Regions from separate parts of the Bacillus sp. NPDC093026 genome, predicted to be linked through region 1. Evidence: riboswitches for the same ligand, from Rfam matches in the RefSeq annotation. Region 1 holds a riboswitch; the other holds the start of a gene.
What was found. Region 1 has a riboswitch for glycine ahead of ACIQCE_RS05300 (amino acid permease). Riboswitches for the same ligand answer to the same signal wherever they lie in the genome.

Region 1 (4,435 bases):
TTTCTCGTCAGACGATTAGCTTAATGGAACGAAACGAATTAATGCCGTCTCTCTTGCTTGCTGTTAAACTTTCACGTATTTTTCAGGAACCCATTGAACATATTTTTCTATTCGAGAAGGACGAAATCACAGTAAAGCTATATTCATATTCAAAATGCTATTAGGTTTGTTAGCAGCCAAATTAGAGATGGCACTTCTTCTGGATATTGCATTTGAATCAACCCTTGTTATCGCCGGTATGACTTTTATTCTCATCAAATACTACCTCTTGGCTATTTCACGTTTGAAAAAAAGTATCTCTCTCACTTTCTGGTGATGAGAAAGATGAACTTGAAGCGAAGCAATATTAAACATTTAGTGATTTGACGTTAGCAAATACAGTCACATCGGTATCTCGATCATTACTCAACAAGAATGATGGCTCACCCTTCTATTTATCATCACCTCATTTGTTTGTGCTGAAATTAGTCTATCCTAATCGAAAACTACCAAGTGTATCAGACAAAGATGATGCCAGAAAATGACTCGCCATTTTCTGATGAAGGCAAAAGGCATGTGATGCTTGAAGAATTTTTTTCCACATATCAAGCGATGAATAATCTTTTGACCAATGCCGTGTTAATTCTCATTGTGTATTCAATTGGAGCGAACCCTTCTCAGCTCTTTTCGATCATGGTTACTAGGCTCGTCCTCATCATACTAAATGCGCAATACTTACTTAAAATTAGAAAGCGTTCATTTTCGAAAAGGATAGCCTTTATTTAGGAAAAGGCTGTGCTTTTTTATCAACTATGTCATGAAGCACAACGTTTCTTCCATGCATACATTAAAAATAAGAATGCAAACCATATGGGCGTCAATAGCAGAGCTGGTCGTGTGGCGTCAGCAAATAGCATGATTAAGAGAATCGCTGCAAATAGCACAAGAACACATATATTCACAAATGGTGTGAATGGTGCTTTAAAGGTAGATGCGGCGTGAAGCTGTGGACGTGTTTTTTTATATTTAAGATGACAAATTAAAATAATACTCCAAACCCAAATGAAACAAATTGCGCTGATCGTCGTTACAACCCCAAAGGCTTGTTCTGGAATCAACTTGCTTAAAAGAGCCCCGACAGAGACAACGAGGGTTGAGACAAATAATGCATTGCTTGGAACTGCGTGATGATTCAATCGACCAAATAAAGATGGCCCTTGCTTTTGATGACTTAAATGATACAAAATTCGGCTCGTAGAAAACATACCGCTATTACAAGCTGAAGCCGCAGAGGTGAGTACGACAAAATTAATGAGCCCTGCTGCTACTGGAATGCCAATAAGTCCAAAGGTTTTGACAAATGGGCTTTCTGATGCATTCAGCTCTATCCATGAATTGATACATAATAAAACAAAGATTGCGCCAACATAGAAAAATAAAATTCTCAATGGAATCTTATTAATGGCTGACGGAATATTTTTGTGTGGATTCGCTGTTTCTGCTGCGGAAACCCCGACAAGCTCCACTCCCACATAGGCAAAGACCACCATCTGGAATGACAATAAGAAACCAGTTATGCCATTTGGAAACAGCCCGCCATGTGACCAAAGGTTTATGACAGTCACAGGTCCAGCATTTGTTTGAAAACCAATGATTAATAACACAATCCCAACGCTGATTAACAATAGAATTGTCATTACTTTAATTAATGCAAACCAAAATTCCATTTCTCCAAAAAGCTTCACCGTCAATAAATTAAATCCCAGTAAAATCAGCAAACAAATGAATGCAGGAATCCATTGGGGAATGTTAAACCAATACTGCACATAAACACCGACAGCAATCACATCCGCCATCGCTGTCATAATCCAACAGAACCAGTATGTCCACCCTGTCACAAAGGAAGCCCATGGACCAAGATAATCCTCCGCTATATCGGTTAAAGATTGATAGCCTGCCTTGGATAAAAGTAATTCCCCAAGTGCCCTCATGACAAAAAAGATGGCCATCCCTACAATCAAATAGGCAAAAATAATGGATGGGCCGGCCAATTGAATCGCCTTACCTGAACCTAAAAATAATCCTGTCCCGATTGTTCCACCGATTGCAATTAATTGTACATGTCGATTTGATAAATTTCGTTTTAACTCTTGTTGTGCCAACTTCAACGCCCTCCTACACACGATCTTATATTGAAATAATAAACTGTAAAAAACCCCATAAAAAAAAAGATTGGATGCGCTCCAATCTCATGGTCATAAGAATAGCAAAATAGAGAAAAGCAATACATGACATCATCCATGCATCACAAATACAATATTCCGTACTCTTCTGTCCTTTTGCCTGAGATTGTGAACCCTTCGGCGCCGCACATGCATGCGGTCTCTCCAGAAGCTGCTCCTGCCATAGTGTGACCCACAGCAATCATAGCTTTCATATTTACTTTAAATGTTTCTATTTCTGAATAATTTTATATTTTACGCCTCTAAAAGAAAGCTGTCAATGGTAATCTTTTTATAAGATCATTCATCCGGAGCCCTTACAAAGCATATGACTTCACTTCATCAATGTCTCCTAATTAAGGTATAATATATCAAAGAATACTCGTACCGTTTGACAATAGATCCATCATTATGTCTAGATAATGAACCAAAAATGCAAGCAATCCATTGAAGTTGGTGAATTCAAATGAAAAAATTGAACAAAGAGCGCGTCACATTACAGGAAGTCGCCAGACATGCTGGTGTCTCGACTTCAACAGCCTCTCTTGTTGTTCGGAATAACCCAAGAATCTCTGAAGCCACTCGAAAAAAAGTTCTTCAATCCATGGAGGAACTAGGCTACGTATATGACCGTGTCGCTGCAAACATGCGATCAAAAAGCTCTAATATAGTGGGTGTCATTGTTACTGACATTTCAAACACTTTCATCTCTGAATTTTTAATAGGGGTTCAAACGACTCTTGAATCACTTGGATATACCGTTTTACTCGGTACAACCTTTGACAGTGTCGATAAGCAGGAACGGCTCATTTCCACAATGGTGGAGCATCGGGTCGGGGGAATCATCTTAAATCCTGCCTCGAAGAGCTCTACTCGAACTGTGAAGCAGTTAAATCATATCCGAATTCCAAAGGTACTTGCCAACCGTGAACTGGCTGAAGTTCATTGTGACTATGTCGGAGTAGATTATGAACAAGGCGCTTGGATGGCGGTACACCACCTACTCCAAAAAGGGCATACACGCATTGCCTTTTTAGGCGGAATCAAGTCCTCATCCACTTGGATTGAGCGAATGAAAGGCTTTCAAAGAGCCCATGATGAGGCTCAACTTGACATCGACGACTCTCTCATTATTGACATCGAGCCTACTCGTGAAGGCGGGAAGATATCACTTGGAGAAGTGCTGGATCAGCCCGAGCCGCCAACTGCTATTTTTTGCTTCAGTGACTTAGTTGCTTTCGGTGTCATTCAGGAACTTACATCACGTGGAATGAAACCAGGTGAAGATATAGATGTCGTTGGCTTTGACAATATCCCTGAAGCAGAGATGTATCACCCGCCACTTACGACCGTCTCGTCATTTCCAAAATCCATCGGGGTAAAAGCCGCTCAGCTTTTATACAACAAAATGAACGAACAAGATGAAGAGTTACAACGATTAATCCTAAAGCCACAACTTCATATTAGAGAGACATCTACTTCCTGACGATAAGGAGAATTGCTGATCAATTCTCCTTTTTTCATTGAACAAGTTAAATCACAAAGTCATAAACTTGACACATTTTCAACGCAGGAGTATATTAATCTCATTGCTTCTTTCGGTATATCGTTATACCTATTTTTCATATAAACTTTATGTAGATGGCTGACCCTGATCAAGTTAATCATCTCCATCTTTTCATATTCATTGTTATTATTTTTATTTTTAGTATAACGATATACTTATTAGAACATCGCAATGGATATTCATCAATTTTTCATTCATCACATAAGGGGTGTTGTGACGGGCTTACCTATCATTAAGGAAATGACAAAGGGTATACAAATGAATTTGACCCTGAAGGGGTTTCAAATATAGGAGTGGGAACATGAAGAATTCTTATATTAAATCGTCGCTTGGTATGTATTTAAACTACTTCATGCTAGGTATGATCAATATTATTGTGGCATCAAATATGGAAAGTTTATCAGAACGCTATCATGTTGATATTCAAAAAATCAGCCTGCTTGTATCGGCGATTGGAATCGGGAAATTGATTGCTCTCTTTTTCTCAGGTCGACTGGCGGATCGCTGGGGACGCAAGCCTGTCATTATCACCGGAAACTTTCTTTACTTATTATTCTTAATCGGGATTCCGACGACGAGCAATTATACGTTAGCCTTTATCTTTGCGATATCAGCAGGGGTTGCGAACTCTTTGCTTGATTCAGGAACTTACCCTGCACTCACAGAA
Region 2 (4,435 bases), on a different contig from region 1:
GCACACCGCCTGTTTTTTCGAGCCAATGCCAATAAAAAGGGCGGTTCATGATCATTTTATCCATTTCAACAGTTAGCTGTACGGTGAGATGGCCTGCACTTTCTTCGAGAATGTCACATTGATTCGCCTGAAAAAAACGTAGAAGAAATGCGTGAATGTCATGCTGCTTCATAGATTAACTCTCCTTTATGAGCCTTGTTGTCTTTTTTCCAAAAGCGGGGTTTGTACTTTTGATAAGTAGGAAGCAAATTGGCTTAATTTCTTTTTCATGTCCCCGTCAGATTGGGCTTGATATAAAATGTGATGAAGTTCCGTTTCTGCCTCTTTAATATCAATACGTGTTAAAATATCGTCTAAATCTCCAATGACGTTTTCAAACAGTTGGATTTTTTCATAAAGAAGCTTCAAAATATGCTCCTCGACTGTTCCATTCGTTGCCATATTATAAATGTGGACATCTCGCTTTTGCCCAAGGCGGTGGATACGCCCAATTCGCTGTTCTAAGCGCATAGGGTTCCATGGGAGATCATAATTGATGATCTGGTTACAAAACTGAAGGTTGATTCCCTCACCGCCTGCTTCTGTCGCAATTAATACTTGAGCACGCTCTCTAAATAAATCTTTCATCCAGTCTTTCTTACTCCGTTTAAAACCACCTCTAAAAGGAACAGAGCTGATCCCATTTTGTTGCAGAAACCATTGTAAATAAATTTGTGTAGCGCGGTATTCAGTAAAGATAATGACCTTCTCATTAAGCTGCTGAATGAGTTTTACCACTTCTAGTGCTTTTGAGTTTTGCTCGACTTGGTTGATTTTCTCCATGATTTGCGCCATGGCAGAAGATCCTAGAATGTGTTTTTCTTCTTCCTGCATTTTTTTAATCGTCATATAGACGGCCTCACGGCTTGAGCAACATTCTCGTTCCAAGGTCATAATGGAAAACATGTGTTTCGTATAAGACGGGTTCTCTTTCAGCTTGCAAATTTCATCGTATAACGCTTGCTCTGTTGGGGAGAAATCAATGGAAATCGTCTTGACATGCCGCTTTGACCACTCGATGCCCGTGTCCTGTCTTCGGTTACGAATCATCACTTTATTGACTAGCTGTTTTAACCGATCATGATCTTCAAGCTGCAAGTCTTTTTTTGCAAATACATCTTTAAATTGGTGTTCATTTCCTAGATGACCAGGCTTCAGAAGGGATACAAGATTAAAAATTTCTCCAATTCGATTATGGATTGGCGTGGCTGTCAGCAGAAGGCAGAATTTCTTGTTTAAATTTCTCACAAACTCATAATTTTTCGTTTTGTTGTTTTTCAACTTATGTGCTTCATCGATAATGACCATATCGTAGGCGATTGATAAAATCGTATTGCGATGCGGCTCTCTTTTCGCTGTATCAATCGAAGAAACAACGACGTCACATTGCTCCCAGACATAGCTTTTTTTCTGTTCGACAGCATCAATATAAAATTTCGTCCGAAGCTCTTGTACCCATTGAGAAACAAGAGAAGCGGGTACGAGAATGAGAATTTTCTTGGCAAGCCCTCGAATCATATATTCTTTTATAATTAGTCCTGCTTCAACAGTTTTTCCAAGTCCAACTTCATCTGCTAAAATGGCTTTTCCGTTCATTTCTTCTACAACTCTTCTAGCTACTTCAAGCTGGTGCTTTAAAGGGGTGAAGGCGGGCAGATGTGCAGGTGCCTGCAAGCCCTCGAACGAGTCAATCGCAGTGACTTTTTGAACTTGCGCAGCCAACCGATACATGTCCCAGTTCGCCCAGGGACCGTCATTTGCAAGACGATGTTGAAATTCATTTGTCCATTCTTGGTCAAAAATCGTTTGAATATTCAATGTAAATGCCTACCTTTCTATCAAGTAATGAAGAAATTGTTCTGTTTTTAAACGCTTCATTTTTTAAGAGGACTTTAAAAGTCTGCATATAACGATAAAAGCGAACGATAGTGAATAATTATTTTAAAAATGTTAATGATTTTTATATTGCTCTCTATCCGTTTCTAATGGTAGGATGTTGTTAAGTGATCTAGAAAATCAGTCACTCATTTTGATAGTATGTCCAATTAATATGAAGAATATGAGCGGATGATGGTATGGGGAGAGACTTGGCGGTTATTCAGCACTGGCAGGCGCCGAAGGAGCAAGCTGAAATGGTTCAGTGAATCTCTCAGGCAAAAGTACTCTTACCGGACGCAACTCTGGAGAGTGTTTGCTCATTGCTTTAGCAAACCACCAAAGGGGAAAACGCACAATGATGCTGTGCTGTAAACTTTCAGGTGCAAGGACAGAGACTTCTTTTTGATAAAAGGGAGCTCTCTGTCCTTTTTTGCTGTAATTTTTCTGAAAATTCAGCTTGTGTTTCGCACTGTAAAAAAAGGGGGAAACGATTGATGTTGAAACGAACACCGCTTTTTCATGTGTATGAAATGTTTGGCGCAAAGACCATTGACTTCGGGGGCTGGGAATTACCTGTCCAATTTTCTTCCATTAAAGAAGAACATGAAGCTGTCAGAACAAAAGCAGGGCTTTTTGATGTCTCTCACATGGGAGAGGTTGAAGTAAAAGGGAATGATGCTTTTCATTTTTTACAAAGATTATTAACCAATGATTTGTCTAAACTGACAGACGGCAAGGCACTGTATACAGCTATGTGTTATGAAAATGGCGGGACGGTGGATGACCTGCTCGTCTATCAAAAAGAAAAAAACAACTATTTGCTTGTTATTAATGCATCAAATATTGAAAAAGATGTTGACTGGTTGTTGAAACACCAGAATGAAAGTGACGTGTCTATTCAAAACGTCTCTGATCAAATCGCCTTGTTAGCATTGCAGGGGCCTCTTGCTGCTGACATTATTAAGGAAGTTTCAGATGAAAGTGTGACATCATTGAAACCATTTACGTTTCAATTACAAGCGACAGTTGCTAACAAAAAAGTGCTTGTCTCAAGAACTGGCTACACAGGAGAAGACGGCTTTGAAATCTACTGCCAGTCAGAAGATGCAGTTCACATTTGGTCGGCTTTATTAGAAGCGGGCCATCCTAAAGGGTTAATACCGTGCGGGCTCGGTGCACGTGACACCTTAAGATTTGAAGCGAAGCTGCCTCTTTATGGTCAAGAGTTGACAAAGGAAATTTCTCCTTTAGAAGGCGGGATTGGTTTTGCTGTGAAAATAGATAAAGAAACAGATTTTATCGGGAAAGACGTGCTCAAAAAGCAAAAAGAAGAGGGAACGAAGCGAAAGCTTGTCGGGATCGAAATGATAGATAAAGGAATTCCGCGGACAGACTATCCGGTCTTTTCAGGAGACGAACAAATTGGTTTTGTGACAACGGGCACACAATCTCCAACCTTAAAGAAAAATGTAGGACTTGCCTTGATTCAAACATCCTTTGCTCAGCTTGGGAAAGAAGTTGAAGTGCAAATTCGTAAAAAGCGTTTGAAAGCAAAAATCGTCGCAACACCATTTTATAAAAGAGCCAAATAACGAGGGGGAATAGAGGATGAAGCACAGGTATTTGCCGCAAACAGAGCAAGATCAAAAAGAAATGCTGGATGTCATCGGCGTCCAGTCGATTGACGAGCTTTTTTCAGATATCCCAGAAAAGGTGAGATTTAAAGGATCATACAACATTAGACAGGCAGCATCTGAGACAGAACTTGAGAGGGAGTTATCTCGTCTTGCTGCAAAGAACAAGGATACCGTGTCGTATGCATCTTTTCTTGGTGCTGGTGTGTATGATCATTATCAGCCCGTCATAGTGGATCATGTGATCTCACGTTCTGAATTTTATACAGCGTATACGCCATATCAGCCGGAGATTTCTCAAGGTGAATTGCAGGCCATCTTTGAGTTTCAAACAATGATCGCCGAACTCACTGGAATGGATCTTGCCAACTCCTCCATGTATGATGGCGGAACGGCATTAGCTGAAGCGGCAATGCTGGCGGCTGGACATACAAGAAAGAAAAAAATCGTTGTCTCTGAGACCGTTCATCCTGAATCAAGAGCTGTTTTGAAAACATATGCAAAAGGGCAGCATATCGACGTGGTCGAAGTGCCTGCTGTAAAAGGGCAGACTGACTTCGCCGCATTAGAAGAGGCTGTTTGCGAGGAGACAGCGGCGGTACTTGTGCAATATCCAAACTTTTTCGGTGTGGTAGAACCACTGAAAGACATTGAACCGATTGCGCATAAAGGAAAAAGTTTATTCATCGTATCGAGTAATCCGCTTGCACTTGGTTTACTGACGCCTCCGGGAAAACTTGGGGCAGATATTGTCGTCGGTGATGCACAGCCATTTGGGATTCCAGCTGCATTTGGCGGACCTCATTGCGGTTATTTCGCCGTCACTAAAAAATTAATGCGCAAAGTCCCAGGCCGTTTGGTCGGGCAAACAGAGGATGAAAATG

Region 2: it holds a riboswitch for glycine, as region 1 does, so the genes downstream of both, gcvT (glycine cleavage system aminomethyltransferase GcvT) here and ACIQCE_RS05300 (amino acid permease) in region 1, are expected to answer to the same signal.

The regions. Positions count from the first base shown of each region.
Region 1 covers NZ_JBIVPN010000002.1:77,933-82,367, reverse strand. The annotation lists partial or broken gene ACIQCE_RS05305 (helix-turn-helix transcriptional regulator) at 1-164, shown strand, start outside; gene ACIQCE_RS16370 (hypothetical protein) at 508-765, shown strand; gene ACIQCE_RS05300 (amino acid permease) at 795-2,141, opposite strand; glycine riboswitch at 2,301-2,380, opposite strand; gene ACIQCE_RS05295 (LacI family DNA-binding transcriptional regulator) at 2,668-3,687, shown strand; gene ACIQCE_RS05290 (MFS transporter) at 4,070-4,435, shown strand, end outside.
Region 2 covers NZ_JBIVPN010000003.1:97,035-101,469, forward strand. The annotation lists gene ACIQCE_RS09490 (YqhG family protein) at 1-172, opposite strand, end outside; gene ACIQCE_RS09495 (DEAD/DEAH box helicase) at 187-1,857, opposite strand; glycine riboswitch at 2,107-2,214, shown strand; glycine riboswitch at 2,218-2,311, shown strand; gene gcvT (glycine cleavage system aminomethyltransferase GcvT) at 2,412-3,509, shown strand; gene gcvPA (aminomethyl-transferring glycine dehydrogenase subunit GcvPA) at 3,526-4,435, shown strand, end outside.